DNA from 4 places in the Serratia sp. Nf2 genome. Region 3 is predicted to be linked to each of the others. Evidence: predicted binding sites of a transcription regulator. Region 3 holds the regulator's gene; each other region holds the start of a gene.

Region 1 (3,207 bases), on a different contig from region 3:
TCAGGTTTTATCTTCATTTCGTATCCTTCTCGCTGCCTATGCCAACGCCGCACTCACCCTAAAAGGCGATTTTATCACCGATAAAATAGCTTAAACATCGGATAATTCCGCGAACGATATTTATGCTAACGAACAAAATATAGACGAGCCGGGGGCAGAAATAAACCCCCGGAATAAAATGAGAGGAAAAATATTAGATATGGGTAACGATATCTTTAATCAAACGCGGGCCGTGATAGATAAATCCGGAATAAATTTGCAGCAGGCTCGCGCCGGCCTCCATTTTTTCACGCGCCGCCGTCAGCGAATCGATGCCGCCTACGCCGATAATCGGCAGGCGCCCTTGCAGTTCGGTAGAGAGACGGCGGATCACTTCCGTGCTGCGTGATTGCAACGGACGCCCACTTAACCCGCCCGCTTGTTCGCAGTAATTTAACCCTTGGATCAATTTTCGATCCAATGTGGTATTGGTGGCGATCACGCCATCGATATTATGCCGCACCAGGCTATCGGCAATTTGGATCAATTCTTCTTCTGAAAGATCCGGCGCGATCTTTACCGCTACCGGCACATATTTGTGATGGCGCGCATGTAATTCCTGCTGCTTATTTTTAATCGCAGCCAAAAGATCGTCCAGCGCTTCGCCATACTGTAAGGATCGTAACCCCGGCGTATTCGGTGAAGAGATGTTAATCGCGATATAACCGGCATACGGATAAACTTTATCCATGCAGATCAAATAATCGTCCTTACCCTGTTCGACCGGGGTGTCTTTATTCTTGCCGATATTGATCCCAAGAATGCCGCCGAAATGGGATTTCTTAACGTTTTCAACCAGATTGTCCACGCCATGGTTATTGAACCCCATGCGGTTGATCAGGCCTTCCGCCTCAACCACGCGGAACAAACGCGGCTTGTCGTTGCCCGGCTGCGGGCGCGGCGTCACGGTGCCGACTTCCACATGGCCAAAGCCCATCGCGCCGAACGCATCGATGCACTCGCCGTTTTTATCCAGACCGGCGGCCAATCCCAGCGGATTTTTAAACGACAGCCCCATGCAACTGACCGGTTTGGTCGGCACGGACTGGCGGACAAGAAACGCTAATGGGGTGCCGGCAATACGGCTGAGCTGACGAAAGGTCACTTCGTGCGCACGCTCCGGATCGAGCTGGAACAACGCTTTCCTGATGAGGGGGTAGTACATGGACTCTCCTGATTTCCCGGTTGCAAACCGGGGGCGTATTATCCGGTATCCCCCGCCTAATTGGAATTGATTAAAGGCAAAAAAAGCCGTTTTTACGCAACCGTTTTCCCTCTTCACCGCCAAATCGGCGCCAATCCGCTTTTGCGCATATCCAAATCAAAAAATGAGATTTAAAAAACGCGCCCGGTTGCTGGTAGTTTTAAAACACTTCTCATTGATTTTCTAATTAAACCTAACTTTTAGTTATAAGGAGTGGCAATGCGCGTTATATCACTGGCCGGCAGCCCACGCATCCCATCACGTTCCGCGGCGCTGCTCGCGCTGAGTCAGAACTGGCTGCGGCAGCAAGGGGTGGAAGTGACGGCTTATACCCTGCACGACTTCGACGCCGAAGATCTGCTGTACGCCAACTTCAACAGCCCGGCGATCAAGGCGTTTGCCGACCAGTTAGCGCAGGCCGACGGCCTGCTGATTTCCACGCCGGTTTATAAAGCGTCGTTCTCCGGCGCGCTGAAGACCTTACTGGATCTGCTGCCGGAACGCGCGCTGGATCATAAGGTGGTGCTGCCGCTGGCAACCGGCGGTTCTGTCGGTCACATGTTGGCGGTGGACTATGCGCTGAAACCGGTGCTGGCGGCGCTGAAAGCGCAGGAAGTGCTGCACGGCGTATTCGCCGACGACAGCCAGATCCAATTGACCGGCGAAGGCGCCACGCTCACCGACGCCGTCGCCGCCCGGTTGGAAGAAGCGCTCGCCAGTTTCTATCTGGCGCTGGGCCGCCGCAAACCGCCCGCGCTGCGCGTCGCCTCGCCGCTGGCGGCGCGTCAGACTGCCTGAAAAGCCTGGAAAAGGAGAGCCTGAATGAAAAAACGCATCGCTTTACGCCGCTGGCTGAGCGCCGCTACCCTCACCGGCTTGCTGTCGCTGGTCTGGGCCAATGCCGCCGCAGCGCAGGATCCGGCGCAGTTCCGCATCGGCTACCAAAAAGGATCAGTCAGCCTGGTGCTGGCGAAGAGCCACCGGCTGCTGGAAGAACGTTTCCCCGCCACCCGCATCAGCTGGATCGAGTTTCCCGCCGGCCCGCAGATGCTGGAGGCCTTGAACGTCGGCAGCATCGATCTGGGCAGCACCGGCGATATTCCGCCGATCTTCGCGCAGGCTGCCGGTGCGGACCTGCTGTATGTCGGCGTTGAGCCGCCCAAACCCAAGGCGGAAGTGATCCTGGTGCCGGAAAACAGCCCGATCAAAACCGTCGCCGATCTGAAAGGCCATAAGATCGCCTTCCAGAAAGGATCCAGCTCGCACAACCTGCTGTTGCGATCGCTGCAAAAGGCCGGACTGCAGTTCACCGATATCCAGCCCGCCTATCTGACGCCCGCCGATGCGCGTGCCGCCTTCCAACAGGGCAACGTCGACGCCTGGGCCATCTGGGATCCTTATTATTCCGCCGCGCTGCTGCAGGGCGGCGTACGGGTGCTCGGCGACGGCACCGATCTGAACCAGACCGGTTCCTTCTATCTGGCGGCGCGCCCCTATGTTGAAGCCAACGGCGCCTTTATCAGCCAGGTCTTGACGGTGCTGACCCAGGCCGATGCGCTCACCCGCAGCGACCGGGCGCAAAGCGTGGCCCTGTTGGCCAACGCCATGGGGCTGCCGGAGCCAGTGATCGCCAGCTATCTGGATCACCGCCCGCCGACCGCCATCACACCGCTCGATGCGCAGACGATCGCCGCGCAGCAGCAAACCGCCGACCTGTTTTACGCCAACCGGCTGGTGCCGGTGAAGGTCGACATCTCGCAACGCATCTGGCGCCCAAGCGCGCAATAAATCATGGGAGAGCATTGACGATGAGCCTGAACGTTTTCTGGTTTTTACCCACTCACGGCGACGGCCACTATCTTGGCAGCGCACAGGGGGCGCGCAGCGTCGATCACGGTTATTTGCAACAGATTGCCCAGGCGGCGGATCGGCTGGGATTCGGCGGGGTACTGATCCCCACCGGC
Region 2 (3,207 bases), on a different contig from region 3:
GATGTTTATCGTCGGCTTTGCCATGAGCGCCGGCCCGTTGATTTGGGTGCTGTGCTCAGAGATCCAGCCATTGAAAGGCCGCGATTTCGGCATCACCTGTTCCACCGCCACTAACTGGATCGCCAATATGATCGTGGGGGCGACATTCCTGACCATGCTGAATTCGTTGGGTAGCGCTCACACCTTTTGGGTCTACGCGGGGCTTAACGTGCTGTTTGTTTTCATCACGCTGGCGCTAATCCCGGAAACCAAAAATATTTCGCTGGAACACATTGAACGCAATCTGATGGCCGGCAAACCGTTGCGTAACATCGGCTCACGTTGATCTTTGCGGCAATAAAAAAGGTTCAGCCTGGGCTGAACCTTCTTCTTTTCGGCGGTGTAAACCGTTAAGCCAGCTTCTGCTGTGCCCAGGCCAGCCCGCTTTGGTATTCGCCCGGCAGCAGCGGCGCCAGCGCCTGCAGTGCCTGGCGCAGATCGGCGGCGCTCGGGTCGTTCAGATTGAGATGGCCGACCTTGCGGCCCGGGCGCACCTCTTTCTCATACCAGTGCAGATGCACCAGCGGCAGCGACAGCCACTGTTCGTTGACGGCGGTGCCGATCAGGTTGACCATCACCGACGGTGTGCTCACCACCGGCTGCGGCAACGGCAGGCCGAGGATGGCGCGCAGATGCAGTTCGAACTGGCTGATGGACGCGCCGTTTTGCGTCCAGTGGCCGCTGTTGTGCACGCGCGGCGCCAGTTCGTTGATCAGAAGCCGATCGCCGACGATAAAGCACTCCATCGCCATTACGCCGACGTAGTTCAGCTCGTTCAGGATCGCCGCCAGCATCTGCTCGGCCTGTTGCTGCAGCGCCGCGTTGGGCTGCGGCAGCGCCACGCTGGTGCGCAGGATGCCGTCTTCATGCAGGTTGTGGGTCAGCGGGTAGAATACCGAACGGCCGTCGTGGCCGCGTGCGCCCACCAGCGATACTTCGCCGGAGAAATTGATGCCTTGCTCGACGATGCACTCGCCATAGGCGTCGGCCGGCAGTTCGGCTTCCTGGCCCGGACGCAAACGCCATTGGCCGCGGCCGTCATAGCCGCCGACTCGGCGTTTGACGATCGCCAACTCGCCCAGCGAAGCGAATACCTGCGGCCATTCGGCGGCGCTCGCCAGCAGCTGCCACGGCGCGGTCGCCAGGCCGAGCTGGTCGAGCAGCTGTTTTTGCGTCAGGCGATCCGCCAGACGCGGAAAGATGTCGCGGTTGACGAAGGCGCTGTGGGTCGCCAACTCGCGCGTCAGCGCGGTTTCCGGCCAGCGTTCGATCTCGGCGGTAATGACGCTGTTCTGATACGGCACCGCCTCGGGTTCGGCATCGATGCCGACAGGGTAAACGGCGATGCCCAGCGGTTCGCCGGCCTGGCGCAGCATGCGCCCCAGTTGGCCGTTGCCCAGTACGCAAACCGGCTTCATGCGTCCTCCCGCGGATCGGGGTGGTTCAAGACGTCTTCGGTCTGCGCCCGACGCCAGTCCGCCAAACGCTGCGCCAGCGCGGCGTCGTGCAGCGCCAGGATCTGCATCGCCAGCAGCCCGGCGTTGGCGGCGCCGGCTTTGCCGATCGCCAGCGTGCCCACCGGAATGCCGCGCGGCATCTGGACGATGGAGTACAGGCTGTCTACGCCGCTCAGCGCGGCGCTTTGCACCGGCACGCCCAGCACCGGCACCAGGGTTTTAGCCGCCAGCATGCCCGGCAGGTGCGCCGCACCGCCGGCGCCGGCGATGATCACGTCAAAACCGTTGGCGGTAGCCTGCTCGGCGAAGCTGAACAGCTTGTCCGGCGTGCGGTGAGCGGAAACGACTTCGACATGGAAGGGGACATCGAGCTGGGTCAGGACTTCGGCGGCGAACTGCATGGTGGCCCAGTCACTTTTCGATCCCATTACAATTGCGATTTTCGCCCCGGTAGTGGCGGCTGAAGCGGCGTTGGCTCCCATGGGTGTAAGGCTCCTGTGATTTTTCTGGCGTCGGCTGAGGGCCGAATGAGGGCGTAGAGCATACCATGAGCGCACGACGAGGAAAACGGTTGCGTCGCCGGTTTTCAGCGCCGAAAGCGCGAATTTTCACTCGCGCGCCAGCCCGGGGCTCAGAATGGGAATTGGATCAGCTCGACGGCATCGGCGCTGACTTTGATCATCGATCCTTCGACGTGCCAGGCGCCCAGCACCGCGCGATGGGCTTCGCCGTTGCTCAACGCCAGCCGGTGCACCGCTGGGCGATGGGTATGGCCGTGGATCATCCAGTGCACGTCGTGGTGCAGCATCGTCTGTTCGACTGCCTGCGGGTTGACGTCCATGATGGCGTCCGACTTGCCCTGGTTGGATTGCTGGCTGCGGGCGCGCATGTTGGCGGCGATCTTCAGTCGCCAGCGCAGCGGCAGCGCGAGGAACAGTTTTTGAATCAGCGGGTTGTGCACTTTACGGCGGAATTGCTGATAGGCTTGATCGTCGGTGCACAGGGTGTCGCCGTGCAGGATCAGGATCCTGCGGCCGTACAGCTCCAGCACTTTTTCTTCCGGCAGCAGCTGCATGCCGCTGGCGCGAGCGAAGCGCTTGCCGAGCAGAAAATCGCGGTTGCCGTGGATGAAGTAGCAGGGCACGCCGGCCTGTTGCAGCGCTTTCAGCGCCGCGGCGATCTCCGCGTGCAGCGGCTCGGGATCGTCGTCGCCGATCCAGGCTTCAAACAGGTCGCCAAGGATGTACAGCGCGTCGGCGTGCACCGCTTCGCGCCGTAAAAAACGCAGAAAACCGGCAGTGATTGCCGGTTCCTGTGCGCACAAGTGCAGATCTGCGATGAACAGCGTACTCATGCAGCCGCGATTACTCGCTGACGGTCACGCTGTTGATCACCACGTCTTCTACCGGTACGTCCTGGTGCATGCCGCTACGGCCGGTTTTCACGCCTTTGATCTTGTTGACCACGTCCATGCCTTCAACCACTTCAGCGAACACGCAGTAGCCCCAGCCCTGCACGTTTTCGCCGCGGAAGTTGAGGAAGTCGTTGTCAGCCACGTTGATGAAGAACTGTGCGGTGGCGGAGTGCGGATCGTTGGTACGCGCCATTGCCAGGGTGCCGATGGTGTTTTTCAGACCGTTGTTGGCTTCGTTCTTGATAGTCGCATTGGTCGCTTTCTGGTTCATGCCCGGCTCGAAACCGCCGCCCTGGA
Region 3 (3,207 bases):
GCACCGGCGAAGAGATCCGCATCAGCCAGCTCGACAATGACTATTGGCAGAACCACTACATCGGCGCACGCCGCGTAGTGACGCCGAAAACCATTCGTTAATGCCCTGCTCTGCGCGGTTGCGGCCTGGGTCGCAACCGCCTGTTCAAGCTCTCGCCCATCGCACCACCCCACGCGCATTTCTCGCTTTTCTTCCTGTTTTTTATGATGAAAATTGTTAAGATTGAAAGACCACAATAAAAAACGGCCCATATGACTCTCGCCCCGGCGGGAAGCGAATGGCGCTGTAAAGGAGGAAGCAATGTCGTTTGAATTACCTGCATTACCGTATGAGAAAAACGCGCTCGAGCCGCACATCTCCGCCGAGACCCTGGAATACCACTACGGCAAACACCACAACACCTACGTGGTTAACCTGAACAACCTGGTGAAAGGCAGCGAATTCGAGGGCAAATCGCTCGAAGAGATCATCAAGACCTCTGACGGCGGCGTCTTCAACAACGCCGCGCAGGTGTGGAACCACACCTTCTACTGGCACTGCCTGTCGCCACAGGGCGGCGGTGAACCGCAGGGCGAACTGGCGGTGGCGATCGTCAAATCCTTCGGCTCCTTCGCTGCGTTCAAAGAGCAGTTCACCGATGCCGCAGTGAAAAACTTCGGTGCCGGCTGGACCTGGCTGGTGAAAAAACCGGACGGCGCGCTGGCGATCGTCAACACCTCCAACGCGGCCACCCCGCTGACCGGTGAAGACAAACCGCTGCTGACCGTTGACGTGTGGGAACACGCGTATTACATCGATTACCGCAATGCGCGTCCAAAATACCTGGAAAACTTCTGGGCGTTGGTCAACTGGACCTTCGCCGCGGAAAACCTAGCGTAAGCGCAGGTTCTGAGGTGATGAGGCGCAGCCAGGCTGCGCCTTTTTTATAACCGGGGGTAAATCAGTTCAACGCGGCAACGAAGCTGAAAGCGATAATGACCGCCAACGCGCAGACGGTGGTGAACAGCGACATCTTCAATTCGGTATCCATGACAACTCCTTTAAAATGGGCTTTCCTAAGGATAAAAGGCGCACAATTAGTACGTCAAATCATTTTCCCACAGTTCGCCGATAAAATCTTGTTATCATTTCCCGGTTTATAATCTCGATTACCTCTTCCACTTTTGTTCAATATGCGACAAAATTCGCAGTTCACAACTGCGTACCGGCATCCATGCCCCTCCTGATTAAGCGCTGAAGACTTCAACACACTAAAAACTCAGTTTTCGCTTCTCTGGAGAAGGATCTACGTAGGCAAACGATTAACATCACACTTACATGCTGTAAACATGTGAGTTCAGGAGTCATTCCTTACATGGCAACGATTAAAGATGTGGCCAAACGCGCGGGCGTTTCCACCACCACCGTTTCGCACGTCATCAATAAGACTCGTTTCGTCGCCGAAGAGACCAAAGCGGCCGTGTGGGCCGCCATCAAAGAACTGCACTACTCGCCGAGCGCCGTGGCGCGCAGCCTGAAAGTCAATCACACCAAGTCGATCGGCCTGCTGGCCACCTCGAGCGAAGCGCCCTACTTTGCCGAAGTGATCGAGGCGGTGGAAAACAGCTGCTACAGCAAGGGCTACACCCTGATCCTGTGCAACTCACACAATAATATGGATAAGCAGCGCGCCTATCTGGCGATGCTGGCGCAAAAACGCGTCGACGGCCTGCTGGTCATGTGCTCCGAGTACCCCGATCAGCTGCTGGGCATGCTGGAAGACTACCGTAATATCCCGATGGTGGTGATGGACTGGGGCGCTGCGCGCGGCGACTTCACCGATACCATCATCGATAACGCGTTCGAAGGCGGCTATCTGGCCGGCCGTTACCTGATCGAGCGCGGCCACCGCGATATCGGCGCCATTCCGGGCCAGCTGTCGCGCAACACCGGCGGCGGCCGTCATCAGGGCTTTATGAAGGCGCTGCAGGAAGCGCATATCGACATCCGCGAAGAGTGGATCGTCCAGGGTGACTTTGAGCCGGAGTCCGGCTACAAGGCGATGCACCAAATCCTGTCGCAAAAACAGCGGCCGACCGCGGTATTCTGCGGCGGCGACATCATGGCGATGGGCGCCATCTGCGCGGCCGACGAGCTGGGGCTGCGGGTGCCACAGGATATTTCTGTGATCGGCTATGACAACGTGCGCAACGCCCGCTACTTCACCCCGGCGCTGACTACCATTCACCAGCCGAAAGAGCGTCTGGGCGAAATGGCCTTCACCATGCTGCTGGATCGCATTATCAGCAAACGCGAAGAGTCGCAGGTGATCGAAGTGCATCCGAAGCTGATCGAACGCCGCTCGGTCGCCGACGGCCCGTTCATCGACTACCGCCGCTAATCCCCCGCGCCGGAAGCCTGCGCGGCTTCCGGTTCCACCTCGCTCAGCCACTCCTGATTCAGCGTTTCCCCATCGCCCAGATACGCCAGCAGCCAGCTCATCGCCGGTGACGGTTTATCCTGCTGCCAGGTCAGGCAGCAAGGGCTGGCAGGAAACGGCTGCTGCAGCTGCAACGCCTTCAACTCACCGCGCTGCACCCGCGGCAGCGCCCGATGCGCCGGCATCATGCCGACGCACAGCCCGGCGCACAAACAGTCGAGCGCCGAAGTCCAGTCCGGCACCACCAGCCGCCGCTGGTTATCCAGCGTCCAGGTGACGCGCTTGGGCAGATTGCGCGAGGTGTCCTCCAGGCAAAGCGAAGGATACGGCCGCAGCTGATCGTCATTCAGCGGCCCCGTCAACTGCGCCAGCGGATGTTGCGGGCTGACCACGCACAGCCAGTTCATATAGCCCATGTCGCGGAAGGCGAAGCCGCCGCCGACCGGCACCGCACGGGTGGCACCGATCGCCATATCCGCCCTGCCGTCCACCAAGGCATCCCACACGCCGTTGAACACCTCGGGTTGCAGCATCAATTCGACGTCGGGGAAATGACGGTAGAAATCCAGCACCAGTTGGCGGCTGCGCTGCGGTTTGACGATGATGTCGACCGCGATATTCAGCTGGCCGCGCCACCCGTTAGCCACCTGCTGACAGTGGCGGCGAGTGTCGAGCATTTTTTTGATAACAACTCGCGCATCCTTGATAAACAACGCGCCGGCCGGCGTCAACTCCACGTCGCGGTGACGCCGCTCAAACAGCGGCACCGCCAGCCATTGCTCCAGCTG
Region 4 (3,207 bases), on a different contig from region 3:
CGGCTTCGCTGTGCGAGCGCGCTTCGCCCTGCGGCATGACGCTCGGCTTCAGCAACATGCCCAGCAGCATCGCCAACACGCTGAAGATCAGGCTGTAGAGAATCGCGTTATGGCCCCACACCGCCACCAGCTGCCCGGTCAGCGCCGAGCCGATGACGAACGCCAGCGAGCCCCACAGCCGCACCCGGCCGTAGTCCATGCGGATCTGCTTTTGCCAGGTGGCGGCCAGCGCGTCGGTCAGCGGCACCAGCGGCGAGAAGAACAGGTTGAAACCCGCTATCACCAGCATCAGCCAGCCCCAACCGTTGCCGAAACAGAAACCGACCGCAAAGGCCAGGGTCAGCAGCGCCAGCAGGCGCAGGGCGGAGACTAAATGAGAGGGATCTTTAACGCGGGGAGCAATCAGTAAGCTGCCGAGGAAGCGGGCCACCAAGCCGGCGCCGAGCAATATGCCGATGGTTTCGGGCGCGATGCCCTCGCCTTTCAGCCACACGCCCCAGAACGGTAAGAAGATACCGTAGGAAAAGAAGTAGGTGAAATAACTGAGCGCGAGCCAACGCGTGGATTGCAGAACCATGATCCCTCCGGAGTGAGGGCAATACTTTGACAGAGCTCACACCGCCCCGCAATCTTCATTCCACTTCAATGCGTTAGAGTGCCAGACAGCTCACAGTTTGCCGCGAGCGGCCACAAAAAAACCCGCCGCAGCGGGTTTTGTCGGGCGAAAGCGGGATTATGCGTAAACCGGCAGGCGGGCGCAGATATCCAGCACTTTCTTCTTGGTGCGTTCAATGGTGGCTTCATCGTTGATGTTGTCCAGCACATCGCAGATCCAACCGGCCAGTTCGCGCACGTCGGCTTCTTTAAAGCCACGACGGGTGACGGCCGGGGTGCCGATACGCACGCCAGAGGTGACGAACGGGCTCTTAGGATCGTTCGGCACGCTGTTTTTGTTGACGGTGATGTTGGCGCGGCCCAGGGCGGCGTCCGCTTCTTTACCGGTCAGGTTTTTGTCGACCAGATCCAGCAGGAACAGGTGGTTATGGGTGCCGCCGGAGACCACTTTGTAGCCGCGCTGCAGGAACACGTCCACCATCGCCTTGGCGTTGACCGCCACTTGCTGCTGATAAACCTTGAACTCAGGCTCCATCGCTTCTTTCAGCGCCACCGCCTTGCCGGCGATCACGTGCATCAGCGGGCCGCCCTGGCCGCCAGGGAACACGGCGGAGTTCAGCTTCTTGTACAGCTCTTCGTCGCCGCCCTTCGCCAGGATCAGACCGCCGCGCGGACCCGCCAGGGTTTTGTGGGTGGTGGTGGTGACGATGTGCGCGTGCGGTACCGGGTTCGGGTACACGCCGGCGGCGATCAGGCCCGCTACGTGCGCCATGTCGACGAACAGGTAAGCGCCGATGCTGTCGGCGATTTCGCGCATTTTGACCCAATCAACCACGCCGGAGTAAGCGGAGAAGCCGCCGATGATCATTTTCGGCTTGTGGGTTTGCGCCTGCTTGGCCAGATCGTCATAGTCGATTTGACCTTTGTCGTCGATGCCGTAAGGCACCACGTTATACAGTTTGCCGGACAGGTTGACCGGGGAACCGTGGGTCAGGTGGCCGCCGTGCGCCAGGTTCATGCCCAGAATGGTGTCGCCCGGCTGCAGCAGCGCGGTGTACACGGCGAAGTTAGCCTGGGAGCCGGAGTGCGGCTGCACGTTGGCGTAATCGGCGCCGAACAATTCTTTGGCGCGATCGATAGCCAGCTGCTCAACGATATCCACGTATTCGCAGCCGCCGTAGTAACGCTTGCCCGGATAGCCTTCAGCGTATTTGTTGGTCAGCTGGGAACCCTGAGCCTGCATCACGCGCGGGCTGGTGTAGTTCTCAGACGCGATCAGCTCGATGTGCTCTTCCTGACGCACCACTTCCTGCTCCATGGCACGCCACAGTTCCGCATCGTAATCGGCAATGTTCATTTCACGCTTTAACATCCGGCATCTCCTGACTTAAATCAGCTAACTAAAAAATCACCAAATAACTACCCGTTTGGGTTCTGGGCCACAGTGTAAACCGTTTCGCCCCACCGAAGATAGGTCTTGACAGAGGTTTTTACGCAAACGATTGGCATAAGGTGGCGCAAGGCTTTGATCCGCGAAACACCGCCGTTTATCAACGGACATTTCCTCATGCGAACAATGCGCTTTTTTCATGTTCTGTGAGCGCGATCGACGCCCGAAGAACACCGCAACGAAAACAAGGGTATTTACAAGCGACGCGGAACCCAATAAGATGCATTTAAAATACATCATTAAAATTATCGTCAAGATCCCAACCCAAGGAGCGCTTCCATGCTGGATAGCCAAACCATCGCCACCGTGAAATCCACCATTCCCCTGCTGGCTGCGACCGGGCCGAAGCTGACCGCCCACTTTTACGATCGCATGTTCGCGCACAACCCGGAATTGAAAGACATTTTCAACATGAGCAACCAGCGCAACGGCGATCAGCGTCAGGCGCTGTTCGACGCCATCTGCGCCTATGCCGCCAACATCGAGAACCTGGCGGCGCTGCTGCCGGCGGTGGAGCGCATCGCGCAGAAGCATACCAGCTTCAATATCCAGCCGGAGCAGTACAACATCGTCGGCGGTCACCTGCTGGCGACGCTGGACGAAATGTTCAGCCCGGGTCAGGAAGTCCTGGACGCCTGGGGCAAGGCCTACGGCGTGCTGGCCAACGTATTTATCCAGCGTGAAGAGCAAATTTATCAGCAGAGCGAAACCGACAACGGCGGCTGGCGCGATCTGCGCGCGTTCCGCATCCTGAAGAAACAGCCGCAGAGCGACGTGATCTGCAGCTTCGTGCTGGCGCCGGTGGACGGCGGCCGGGTAGCGGACTTCAAACCGGGGCAATACCTGGCGGTCTACATCAAGCACGACAGCCTGGAACATCAGGAAATTCGCCAGTACTCGCTGACCACCTCGCCGAACGGCGAGTTCTACCGCATCGCGGTGAAGCGTGAAGATCAGGGGAAAGTGTCCAACTACCTGCACCAGCAGGCGCAGGAAGGCGACGTGATCTACATCGCCCCGCCGCACGGCGACTTCTTCCTCGACGTGGCGCCGACCACGCCGGTGGCGCTGATCTCCGCCGGCGTCGGCCAAACCCCGATGCTCGGCATGCTCAACACCCTGCACGACAACCAGCATCAGGC

The links. The regulator PurR, encoded in region 3, represses purine synthesis genes. The targets are predictions, from matches to a motif close to CANGCAAACGTTTGCNTG.
Region 1: a site for PurR is predicted at 1,298-1,315, ahead of pyrD (quinone-dependent dihydroorotate dehydrogenase). Genes of this name have one in related genera too.
Region 2: a site for PurR is predicted at 2,057-2,074, ahead of purE (5-(carboxyamino)imidazole ribonucleotide mutase). Genes of this name have one in related genera too.
Region 4: a site for PurR is predicted at 2,107-2,124, ahead of glyA (serine hydroxymethyltransferase). Genes of this name have one in related genera too.

What each region holds. Positions count from the first base shown of each region.
Region 1 is NZ_PYTW01000009.1:189,001-192,207, reverse strand. Features, by position in the region: gene C9411_RS19590 (cell division protein ZapC) at 1-17, opposite strand, end outside; gene pyrD (quinone-dependent dihydroorotate dehydrogenase) at 194-1,204, opposite strand; gene ssuE (NADPH-dependent FMN reductase) at 1,463-2,041, shown strand; gene C9411_RS19575 (sulfonate ABC transporter substrate-binding protein) at 2,066-3,031, shown strand; gene ssuD (FMNH2-dependent alkanesulfonate monooxygenase) at 3,052-3,207, shown strand, end outside.
Region 2 is NZ_PYTW01000005.1:206,152-209,358, forward strand. Features, by position in the region: gene C9411_RS13235 (sugar porter family MFS transporter) at 1-325, shown strand, start outside; gene purK (5-(carboxyamino)imidazole ribonucleotide synthase) at 390-1,457, opposite strand; gene purE (5-(carboxyamino)imidazole ribonucleotide mutase) at 1,454-1,978, opposite strand; gene C9411_RS13250 (UDP-2,3-diacylglucosamine diphosphatase) at 2,128-2,850, opposite strand; gene ppiB (peptidylprolyl isomerase B) at 2,861-3,207, opposite strand, start outside.
Region 3 is NZ_PYTW01000003.1:143,280-146,486, forward strand. Features, by position in the region: gene C9411_RS08455 (C40 family peptidase) at 1-101, shown strand, start outside; gene sodB (superoxide dismutase [Fe]) at 301-879, shown strand; gene C9411_RS08465 (YnhF family membrane protein) at 941-1,030, opposite strand; gene purR (HTH-type transcriptional repressor PurR) at 1,355-2,380, shown strand; gene punR (DNA-binding transcriptional activator PunR) at 2,377-3,207, opposite strand, start outside.
Region 4 is NZ_PYTW01000010.1:55,983-59,189, reverse strand. Features, by position in the region: gene C9411_RS20390 (3-phenylpropionate MFS transporter) at 1-577, opposite strand, end outside; gene glyA (serine hydroxymethyltransferase) at 734-1,987, opposite strand; gene hmpA (NO-inducible flavohemoprotein) at 2,345-3,207, shown strand, end outside.